4 regions of the Ruegeria sp. CDSB117 genome follow, and region 1 is predicted to be linked to each of the others. Evidence: riboswitches for the same ligand, from Rfam matches in the RefSeq annotation. Region 1 holds a riboswitch; each other region holds the start of a gene.
What was found. Region 1 has a riboswitch for cobalamin ahead of AC2FJC_RS08015 (DUF1636 family protein). Riboswitches for the same ligand answer to the same signal wherever they lie in the genome.
Positions count from the first base shown of each region.

Region 2: it holds a riboswitch for cobalamin, as region 1 does, so the genes downstream of both, AC2FJC_RS10280 (hypothetical protein) here and AC2FJC_RS08015 (DUF1636 family protein) in region 1, are expected to answer to the same signal.
Region 3: it holds a riboswitch for cobalamin, as region 1 does, so the genes downstream of both, AC2FJC_RS22800 (metal ABC transporter ATP-binding protein) here and AC2FJC_RS08015 (DUF1636 family protein) in region 1, are expected to answer to the same signal.
Region 4: it holds a riboswitch for cobalamin, as region 1 does, so the genes downstream of both, AC2FJC_RS12150 (DUF1636 family protein) here and AC2FJC_RS08015 (DUF1636 family protein) in region 1, are expected to answer to the same signal.

Region 1 is NZ_JBXWOS010000005.1:114,797-116,993, forward strand. Features, by position in the region: gene AC2FJC_RS08010 (bifunctional enoyl-CoA hydratase/phosphate acetyltransferase) at 1-313, opposite strand, end outside; cobalamin riboswitch at 507-712, shown strand; gene AC2FJC_RS08015 (DUF1636 family protein) at 814-1,170, shown strand; gene AC2FJC_RS08020 (ABC transporter ATP-binding protein) at 1,167-1,952, shown strand; gene AC2FJC_RS08025 (ABC transporter substrate-binding protein) at 1,963-2,197, shown strand, end outside.
Region 2 is NZ_JBXWOS010000007.1:146,318-148,514, reverse strand. Features, by position in the region: gene AC2FJC_RS10285 (alpha/beta hydrolase family protein) at 1-551, opposite strand, end outside; cobalamin riboswitch at 696-915, shown strand; gene AC2FJC_RS10280 (hypothetical protein) at 1,000-1,407, shown strand; gene AC2FJC_RS10275 (protein-tyrosine phosphatase family protein) at 1,415-1,912, opposite strand; gene AC2FJC_RS10270 (DNA polymerase III subunit gamma/tau) at 2,070-2,197, shown strand, end outside.
Region 3 is NZ_JBXWOS010000041.1:2,569-4,765, reverse strand. Features, by position in the region: gene AC2FJC_RS22805 (metal ABC transporter permease) at 1-525, opposite strand, end outside; gene AC2FJC_RS22800 (metal ABC transporter ATP-binding protein) at 518-1,276, opposite strand; cobalamin riboswitch at 1,506-1,716, opposite strand; gene AC2FJC_RS22795 (acyltransferase family protein) at 2,007-2,197, shown strand, end outside.
Region 4 is NZ_JBXWOS010000009.1:104,588-106,784, reverse strand. Features, by position in the region: gene cobW (cobalamin biosynthesis protein CobW) at 1-493, opposite strand, end outside; gene AC2FJC_RS12150 (DUF1636 family protein) at 490-879, opposite strand; cobalamin riboswitch at 963-1,172, opposite strand; gene AC2FJC_RS12145 (hypothetical protein) at 1,866-2,197, shown strand, end outside.

The DNA of each region.
Region 1 (2,197 bases):
CCACAAAGGCGGTCAGTTCTTCGCCCGCCATAACCGGAGCATGAAAACTCAGGTCCGCCCGACGTGTTTGCGTACCGGCCCCCGGTAAGATGTTTCCAATGACTGCAGCCACCAAACCCGCGGGCCACAAGGCGGGCGCAACAGCCTCGGGGTGTCCATCTCCATCTCCGTCATAGGCCGCCAGATTTAGCGGGTTGTGGTCACCCGAAGCCGAGGCAAACGCGTACAAGTCGTCCACGGTGCACAATCGGGTGACCTGCGCCTTGTCGCCTACCTTCAGTTGAGAATAGGTTCTGTTTTCTTGAATTTTCATCTCGTCCGGCTTTGTTTTTGAATGCGTGTTCGTTGTTTCAAACATTGGATGTGCGGCCCCCCGGAACCAGAACATATCCACCTTTGTTGCTACATTTCTGCAACGCAGCGTAGTCAGATCATTGGCAAATGACAAATGACCTCTGTGCGTGGGGCGGCGCGGATTATCGCTTGACCCAAATTCGGAACTCGGGCAAGCATCACCGCGATGGTTCCCTATGGTTCGCCACGGGATGAAAAGGGAATACGGTGAGGTTGCCAACAAGCGCCAAGTCCGTGACTGCCCCCGCAACTGTAAGCGGTGAGCGACGCCAAATACCCACTGACCCCAAATGGGTCGGGAAGGATGGCCAAGCCACGACCCGCAAGTCAGGAGACCTACCATCCGATGTTCAACCAACCCGGGGCGGGGCGTCCTGGAAGGAGGCTTTATGACACGTCTAAGACGTGATGACATGATTGGCACCTTCTGCCCGCGCTTGGCAACAGGCGGAGTGGGCTATGTCGATCAGTCCTGATCATTTCCTTCTGATTTGCGAGACCTGCGAGGGTTCTGACCGGGCGGATTCATTGCGCGCTGCGCTTGCAAGCAAGCTTCCATCCAGTTTTGACATCCAAAGCGTTTCCTGCATGGCCGGTTGCGGTCGTCCCACAACCGTCGGGGTTCAGGCATTCGACAAAGCGCAGTACCTTTTCGGTGACATCCAATCGACTGAGGACGTGGATGCTTTGGCCGAATTTGCACATCAATACCATCGCATCGCGGATGGGTGGACCAATGCAACGCAGCGCCCGCCTGCCCTTCTTGAAAAGACTCTGGCGCGCCTGCCGCGGCTAAAAGTGGAGACAAGCGCATGACCTGCGGAGCTTTCCTTGAGGCGCGCGGGCTGGAGTATTATGCCCTGAACGGCGACGTACTGCTGCAAAACATCAATTTCGAACTGAATGAAGGGGCCACTCTGGCAATTGCCGGCCCAAACGGTGCGGGTAAGACAACGCTGCTGAATCTTTTGTGCGGCGGTGAAGAGATTGTGCTGGGGGACGTTTTGGTAAAGGGGCGCAGCCTTCGGCAGCTTTCGGCAATGGACCGCGCCCGAATGATCGCCGTGGTCAGTCAGCAGGAATCGCCGGACGGGCGTTTGTTTCTGCGTGACTACGTGGCCCTTGGGCAAATCCCCATCCGCGCTGATCGGTCTGCCGCTGAGCACGCCTTGGAATTGGACCGAATCCTTAAACTGACCGGACTCTTCGCCCTCGCCGACAAGCGAATGGCCATGTTATCCGGCGGGGAACGCCAGCGTGCTCATATTGCAAGGGCGCTGGCGCAGAACCCGTCGTTGCTGTTTTTGGATGAGCCGACGAACCATCTGGATCCGGATGCCAAGGGACGCATGCTGTCGCTGGTCGCCGAGCTGGGCATTACGGTGGTCATGATCGTTCATGATCTGGTCATGATCCCGGAATTCGCGACCCATGTCGCGTTGATGAAATCCACGCGCCTGACCGGTTTCGGCCCAGTGCACGAAGTGCTGACACCCAAAAGGGTCCGTGAAACGTTTGGTGTCGATTTTCTTAGCTTTCAGCATGAAGGCCGCATGATCCCGGCACTGGATATCCGAAGAACCACTACCTCAAACTAGGAAAAGTAAAATGAACAAAACTCTCTGGTGCGCTGCACTGATCAGCGGCATTGCAAGTGCCGCAACAGCGCGCGAGATCACCGTCGACAATTGCGGCGAGCCGCTGGTGTTTGAAACTCAGCCCGAGCGGCTGGTCGTACACGACATGAACATGACCGACATGGCCTTTGCGCTGGGTTTGCAGGACAAGATCGTGGGCCTGACGGGCATCACCGGCTGGTACAAAACCAGCCCCGAGTTTGACA
Region 2 (2,197 bases), on a different contig from region 1:
GAGCCGAACCCAAGCGCCTTGCCCGGCAGGTATCCCAATGCCTTAACCAGCAATGGCGGGTGGGCATACCAAAACATTGTCGCCAGTGCGCGATACGGCCAGGGGTGGTCGGATACCGTCACCAAACCTGAACAGACACAGATCATCCGGTCGATCTGCTCAATATCGGGCTGAATTGGCCCCAGCATTCCACCCACCGAATGGCCAATGCTCCACTGCTGGGCGGCGGGAAATCTGCGCCGCATTTCAGCGCGGGCAGCGGGCATGTCGATCAACGCCCAATCGGCCATCGTGGCCTGCGAATCGCGCAGGCGCCCGCGTAGAGAGTGGCCAAAATCGCGATAGTCATAGGTCAGACAGGCCATACCCTGTTCTTCCACCAACCACCGCGCAAAATGCTGGTAATAGTCGCGCGGTACGCCTGTGGCTGCATGGACTACAACCGCCACATCAGGTGCCGAGGCAGGCATATACAGCCGTGCCGACAGTTCGGCCTCTCCGGCAGAAAACGTGAAATCTTCGGTCAAAACGACCGGAGTGCTGTCCAACATGGTGCCCTCGCAAGCATCTGAACTATTCGGTTCACATATGGCATATCGGCGCTTTTGCGCGACTAGAGTCAACAGATTTTCAAAGTGACCAAGCGTCCACTTGAACGATGGAAAACAGCCCGCTTGACTCAAGCCACCTCCAACCGCTAGCGATGAGGTGATGGTTCTCGTCCTTATATTGGGGCGGGATGAAAAGGGAACTCGGTGCGGTCCAGCCCGGCAATGCCGGGACGGACCAAGGCCGCGACTGCCCCCGCAACTGTAAGCGGTAAGCAATGCCGAAATACCACTGGCCGAAAGGCTGGGAAGGTCGGCAAAGCAATGACCCGCAAGTCAGGAGACCTGCCATCAAAGTAAAAACCGAAACTCGGGCGGGGTGTCCGGGCAGGTCTTCAGTACGCTGAGTTCCCTGTTCCACGTCCCCCGCTCACCGCGCGGAGGGCGCATTATGATCTGGAAGACAACGACCCACGAATTCACCGCCACCCTGTGCCAGAAAACGGGGAAAACCTGCCCCGCATTGGCCCAAATGGCTCGGGCATTGGCCGAGGCGATGGCAACAGCACAACCAATGACGACCAGCGAATTTGAGGTGGACGGCTCCAGCGAACTGACCCATTGCGATGAGGGTTGCACCGCACGGTTTCGCGCCAGCCCGGCCCGGATCAGGGTCTATTGCGGGGCAAACACGGGCGACTCGGCCGACACGTTGGACGAATACGCCGATATGATGTTCAACCCTGACTTTTCCACTCTGCCTGCTGGTGTTTTGGCGGCCTTGCCTTGCGCCATGCTTCAGGCATCGGCCCTTGCACCGCGTCCATCGCATCAGGTTGTTCAACAAGCCACGGCCTGATCCTAGTTCACCGATCGCTCTGGGCCGGTTTCATGGCCCAAGCCATCTGCTCATCCGTTTCCACCGCGCATGGTCGGGCCAAGCGCAGCCGGTTTAGCGCGTGGTTTGGATCTTCACCGCTTTCCACCATGAGCCTCAGCGCGACCATCCCCGACCGCCCACAACCGCCCCGGCAATGCACCAGCACGCGTCCACCGTCGGACAGAACCTGCCGGGCGGCTGCGCTGGCTTGGGGCCAAAGAGTTTCGATTGGCTGGGGCGGCGTGCCAAAATCCTCGACCGGAAGATGCACCCAGGTAGCGGACCTGCTTTGAACGTCTCGACCAAAACCGCCTGCGCCGACCTGCTGCATCTCGGCCTCGGTGGTCATTGAAATCACCAGATCGGGGTTCCAGTCCTGTATCACCCTCAGATCATCCACATACCCACCGCCGCCGCCCGGCAAGGGGGACAGCGCCAAGGTGCCTGAGCCAACAGGCAGCGCGTAGATTGCAAATTTTGCCAAAGCTTATGCTCCTACTGCCACCGGCCCACCCGATTTTGAAAGCCGGTTTATCCCGCTTACAGACGCTGTCCAAACCGAAATTCCACAAAGCCTGCTGTGGACGCGGGCGGTCAGGGTCTCTACGCTGCATTTCTGACACGAATCTGACAGAGCAGACATGACCGAAACGCCCAGCCCCGCCTATCAGGTTCTTGCCCGCAAGTACCGCCCCGAAACCTTTGCAGATCTGGTTGGACAGGACGCAATGGTGCGCACGCTGAAAAACGCGTTCGAAGCGGATCGGAT
Region 3 (2,197 bases), on a different contig from region 1:
GCGCGTTTGAGTTTCAAAGAAAACCGGATCGCAGGTGCTGATAATCAGCGGACGAAGCAGAACGGCGAATGCCAACAATGTTACCGTCGCCACCCCTCCGACAAGGATCATCGACGCGTCGTCGATCCCAAGGATTGATCCGAACAGGAAGCTTTTTAGTGGGACTGCGGACCCTGCTGCAGACAGAATAAAGATACCCACCGCCAGTGCGATCAGATACAGCGAGGCAAGGCTGGCATCGCTGCGCAGGATCGTCCGGCGTGCGAGAAAGGCGGTCAAAATGGCGACGCCAACACCCGCGATAAGCCCTCCGACCAGCAGTGACATGACTGACAAGCCCGCCGTGACAAAGCCGATGACGATGCCCGGGGTAATCGCGTGGGCCATGGCCTCACCAGCCAGCGATAGGCGACGCAGAACAAGAAATGCCCCCACCGGCGCGACCGAAGCCGACAAAACCGTGGTTGCCACAAAAGCGCGACGCATGAAGGCAAAGCTCCACATTTCGACGATCAGGTCATACATTGGCGTGCTCCGCTGTTGAATGGGTGCCACGGAACATCCAGGACGCCTGACTTTCCGAGAGGTATCCTTGCGCAACCAGCCGGTCTGGTGTCAGAACGTCATTCACCGGTCCATGGGTCGCCTCTTGCCCGCCCAAAAGCAGCGCGTGGCTGCAATAGTCCAGTACCGAGGAAAGATCGTGCACCACCAAAACCACCGCGCGCCCCTCATCGCGCCATCGGCGTATAATCGACAGCAGATGCGCCTCAGTACTTTGGTCGACGGCGGCAAACGGTTCATCCAGCAGGATCAGCGGCGCGTCCTGCATGATAACCCGTGCGAACAGCGCGCGCTGCAGTTGCCCGCCCGATAGCATATGCAGAGGCCGGTCAGCGATATCCAGTACCCCGGCCTCATCCAGCGCGGCGGCCATCCGGTCACGTGCCGCGGCGTCCAGCCCGGTACGATAGCCAAACCCGCGCCAAGCACCCATCGCGGCAAGATCCCTCACACGGATGGGAAATCGGCGGTCGAACTCGGTCATCTGCGCCAGGTACCCGATGTCACCAGGACGGCCCTGCGGCCAAGTCAAACTGCCCGAAAGCGGATCCATCAAGCCCAGCAGCATCTTTACAAATGTGCTCTTGCCCGACCCGTTTGCACCAAGAACGGCCAGGGTTGTCCCGGCCGCGATATCCATGGAGAGGCGGTGAAACAATGTCAGGTCGCGGTAGCCCAACGTCAGATCTCGGATTTGTAAAACGGCCGACATCAAATCACCGCGTAAATCGCGAGCCACAAGATCGCCGACAGCGCCAGAGCCCCCGTGACCAGCACCGGAACACTAAATTCCGTCAAGCACTTACCCCTTTGGGTGTCAGCTTTTTGCAATGACAACGGCAACGCCTCCTGTGTTCGGACAGGGGCAAAGCGAGCGCAAGTTCGTGCACGGTACGGACCGCTTGAAACATTGTCATCTCCCTCTGGGACACCCCGCCCAGGTTCATAAATTTCGGATGGCAGGTCTCCTGACTTGCGGGTCAAAGCTATCCCGATCCTTCCCAGGCTATTGCCCAGTGGACGATCTCGGGTCGCTCGCCGCCTACAGTTGCGGGGGCAGTCACGGAATTGGTCTTTTCACAGAACCGCACCGTATTCCCTTTTATCCCTGACCGCAGAATACAGTCGGGAACCATCACGTGGACCAAATACGAATTGATTTGATTCGACAAGAGCGCGAACCAATCGGTGATGGCAATTTGTACCAGGCTCCAATCAGCCAAAAAAATTCTACGATAAGGGTGCTAGCAATGGCAGTGACTTCGCAGGGCTCACTCAGAAGTTTTCAGCCTGGGTCTTGCAACGACCGGAACGCATAAACCTGCCAATACTTTGTTCGATTGGCTGCGGCGGCTCAAAGTTCCTCGACACACTCTTGACGACAGATGCGCTTCGAAAGCTCACAGGCCCGAGCACAAAATACAAGAGTGGGTTTTGATTAAATGCTGCAACGGAAAGAAATTGATGGCCTTCGCAGCATTGCAGTTTTACCAGTGGTTCTTTTTCATTCCGGCATAAGCCTGTTCAGTGGAGGTTTTTTAGGCGTAGACGTTTTCTTCGTTATCAGCGGATATCTAATAACCTCTATTATCCTTGATGATCTTGGAAAAAATAGCTTCTTTCTTTTGAAGTT
Region 4 (2,197 bases), on a different contig from region 1:
TTTCGTGGTCGATCGAGTCGTCAGCTAGGCGCTGGGCGTCCACGGCTTCGACATTTGGTGCGAAACGCCCAGCGGCGACGGCCTCGGCGTCCGCCAGAGCGATCACACCATCAACGGTGATTTTCGAGCGGATATCGGGCCAATCAAACGCCTTGAGCAGCGGTTTGGGCAGGGCGAGACCGGACGTTTCGATCAGGATGTGATCAGGACGCGGCTCCAGCGCCATCAAGGCTTCGATGGTCGGGATGAAATCATCGGCCACAGTGCAACAGATGCATCCGTTAGCCAATTCCATGATGTTTTCCGCCGGGCAATCCGGGATGGCGCAGGATTTCAGGATATCGCCATCCACACCCACATCGCCGAACTCATTGACGACCACAGCCAGACGCTTGCCCTGCGGGTTCTGCATCAGGTGCTTGACCAGCGTAGTTTTGCCCGAGCCCAGAAAGCCGGTGATCACAGTGACGGGGAGTTTTTCGAGATTGCTCATTTCAGGGCTCCAATCGGGGGAATGCGGGCCGCACAGTTTTTGCGGAAATGTTCGGGGCGCTCACGCCATTTCACCAGACCGTCTTCAGCGGCCAGATATTTGGTGACGCCTTCGACGATGGTCTCGACGTGGTCGGTCTCGTCGAGGTTTTCATAAATAAAGGTCCATCGGGACGAGCCACCACGCAAAACGATCGAACATCCCTGATCACAGTTCGACAGGCATTCCACCGGCTTCAGGTCCACGCCGTCAGGCAAGCCCGCCTGTTCAAGCGCTTTGTGCAGCAAAGTGCCGGGTCGCTGGGCGTCATCTTCGATGGGCAACCCACGGCGGCATGTCGTGCAGACCAGCAATTCAACTGGTGCGGTCTCGGTCACGTCTCTCATCCCCCTAATCCTTTGTACGGGGGACGGGGTTTCATGCGGGCCACGTGTGCGACATGGACCCGACACCGGAACACCCCGCCCGGTTTCAACTTCGGGTGCTGGCAGGTCTCCCGGCTTGCGGATGTCAGAGCGTTTGCCCTGTCGGATGTCCCGCCTTCCCGGCCTATTGGGCCAGTGGCTTTGGGCACCCTCTCCGGTCACGGTCGCGGGGGCGGCTGTGCTTGGCGATGACATCGCTGGCACATTCCCTTTTCATCCATCCGAGGATGGACACCAACGCATGCGACATGCGGCACGGGCAGGGGGCTTGTCAAGCACGACCAGGGTTTGAAAACCGGTTACGTCAGAAAAGCGACCAGCCGAAGTCAGTCAGCGGCATCCGATGCGATCCGATCACGAAGCCAGGCGCAAAACAGCCCCGCAGCCGCGGATGATTGAGCGCTTCCGTGCTTGGCAATCAGGTAGTGCGGTTGTGCAAACGGAATCGCTGGACCGGCAATCGCAACAGGCGCGACTTGGGCAATCGCGTTCTGTGCGAACCTTTGGGCAATATTAAGGAAGCGGGCAAAGGCGCGACAAAGACAAAGCACATCCCTCTACCACTGACGCATTGTGCGTCGCGCCGTTTGTTAGCGGGAAAAGATTTGGCACGTGTGGCATTACTTTCAAACCGCTTCGACATTTAACCCCGGACATCAACGGCGACGGTTATGCTGTTCCAGAAGCCAGTAGGAACATGATACCCAAGTGTATACGCCCGAATTTGCGAAAGCAGCGCAGAAAGCTAAGTGTTTGAAAAGAAGTGGAGGCGAGTACCGGAATCGAACCGGTGTACACGGATTTGCAATCCATAAAGACAGGCAGCGAAAACAACGGCTTATGGGTGCAAAACACCCCCTGACAAAAAGTGAACAAAAAGCGAAAGTTTCAACGCTCTTTGCGATTCAGAATGCTCACAAAATCGTTTCTAACCTTGGGATAATTTGATGAGTTGGGCGGTTGCAAACGAATGCGCCGAGCGCCGTTTTGGCAGCGCTGCGCGCAAGCAGATCATTATGTTCCTGGCCGACAAGGCGAGCGATGATGGCTCGGGCATCTGGTGCTCCAAGGGGACGATCCAGCGCCACACAGAGCTCAGCGAGAGCACGGTCAAGCGCACCATCATCGACTTCTTGCGCGAGGGCATTCTGATTGAGACAGGGCGGCGGCAGTGCAAGAATGGCTACACCGTCATTTACCGCATCGTTCTGGAGCGCGTGGCCGCGCTCGAAACCACGGCCGAGCCCGACATTGAGACGGGGGTCACTGTGAACCCCGT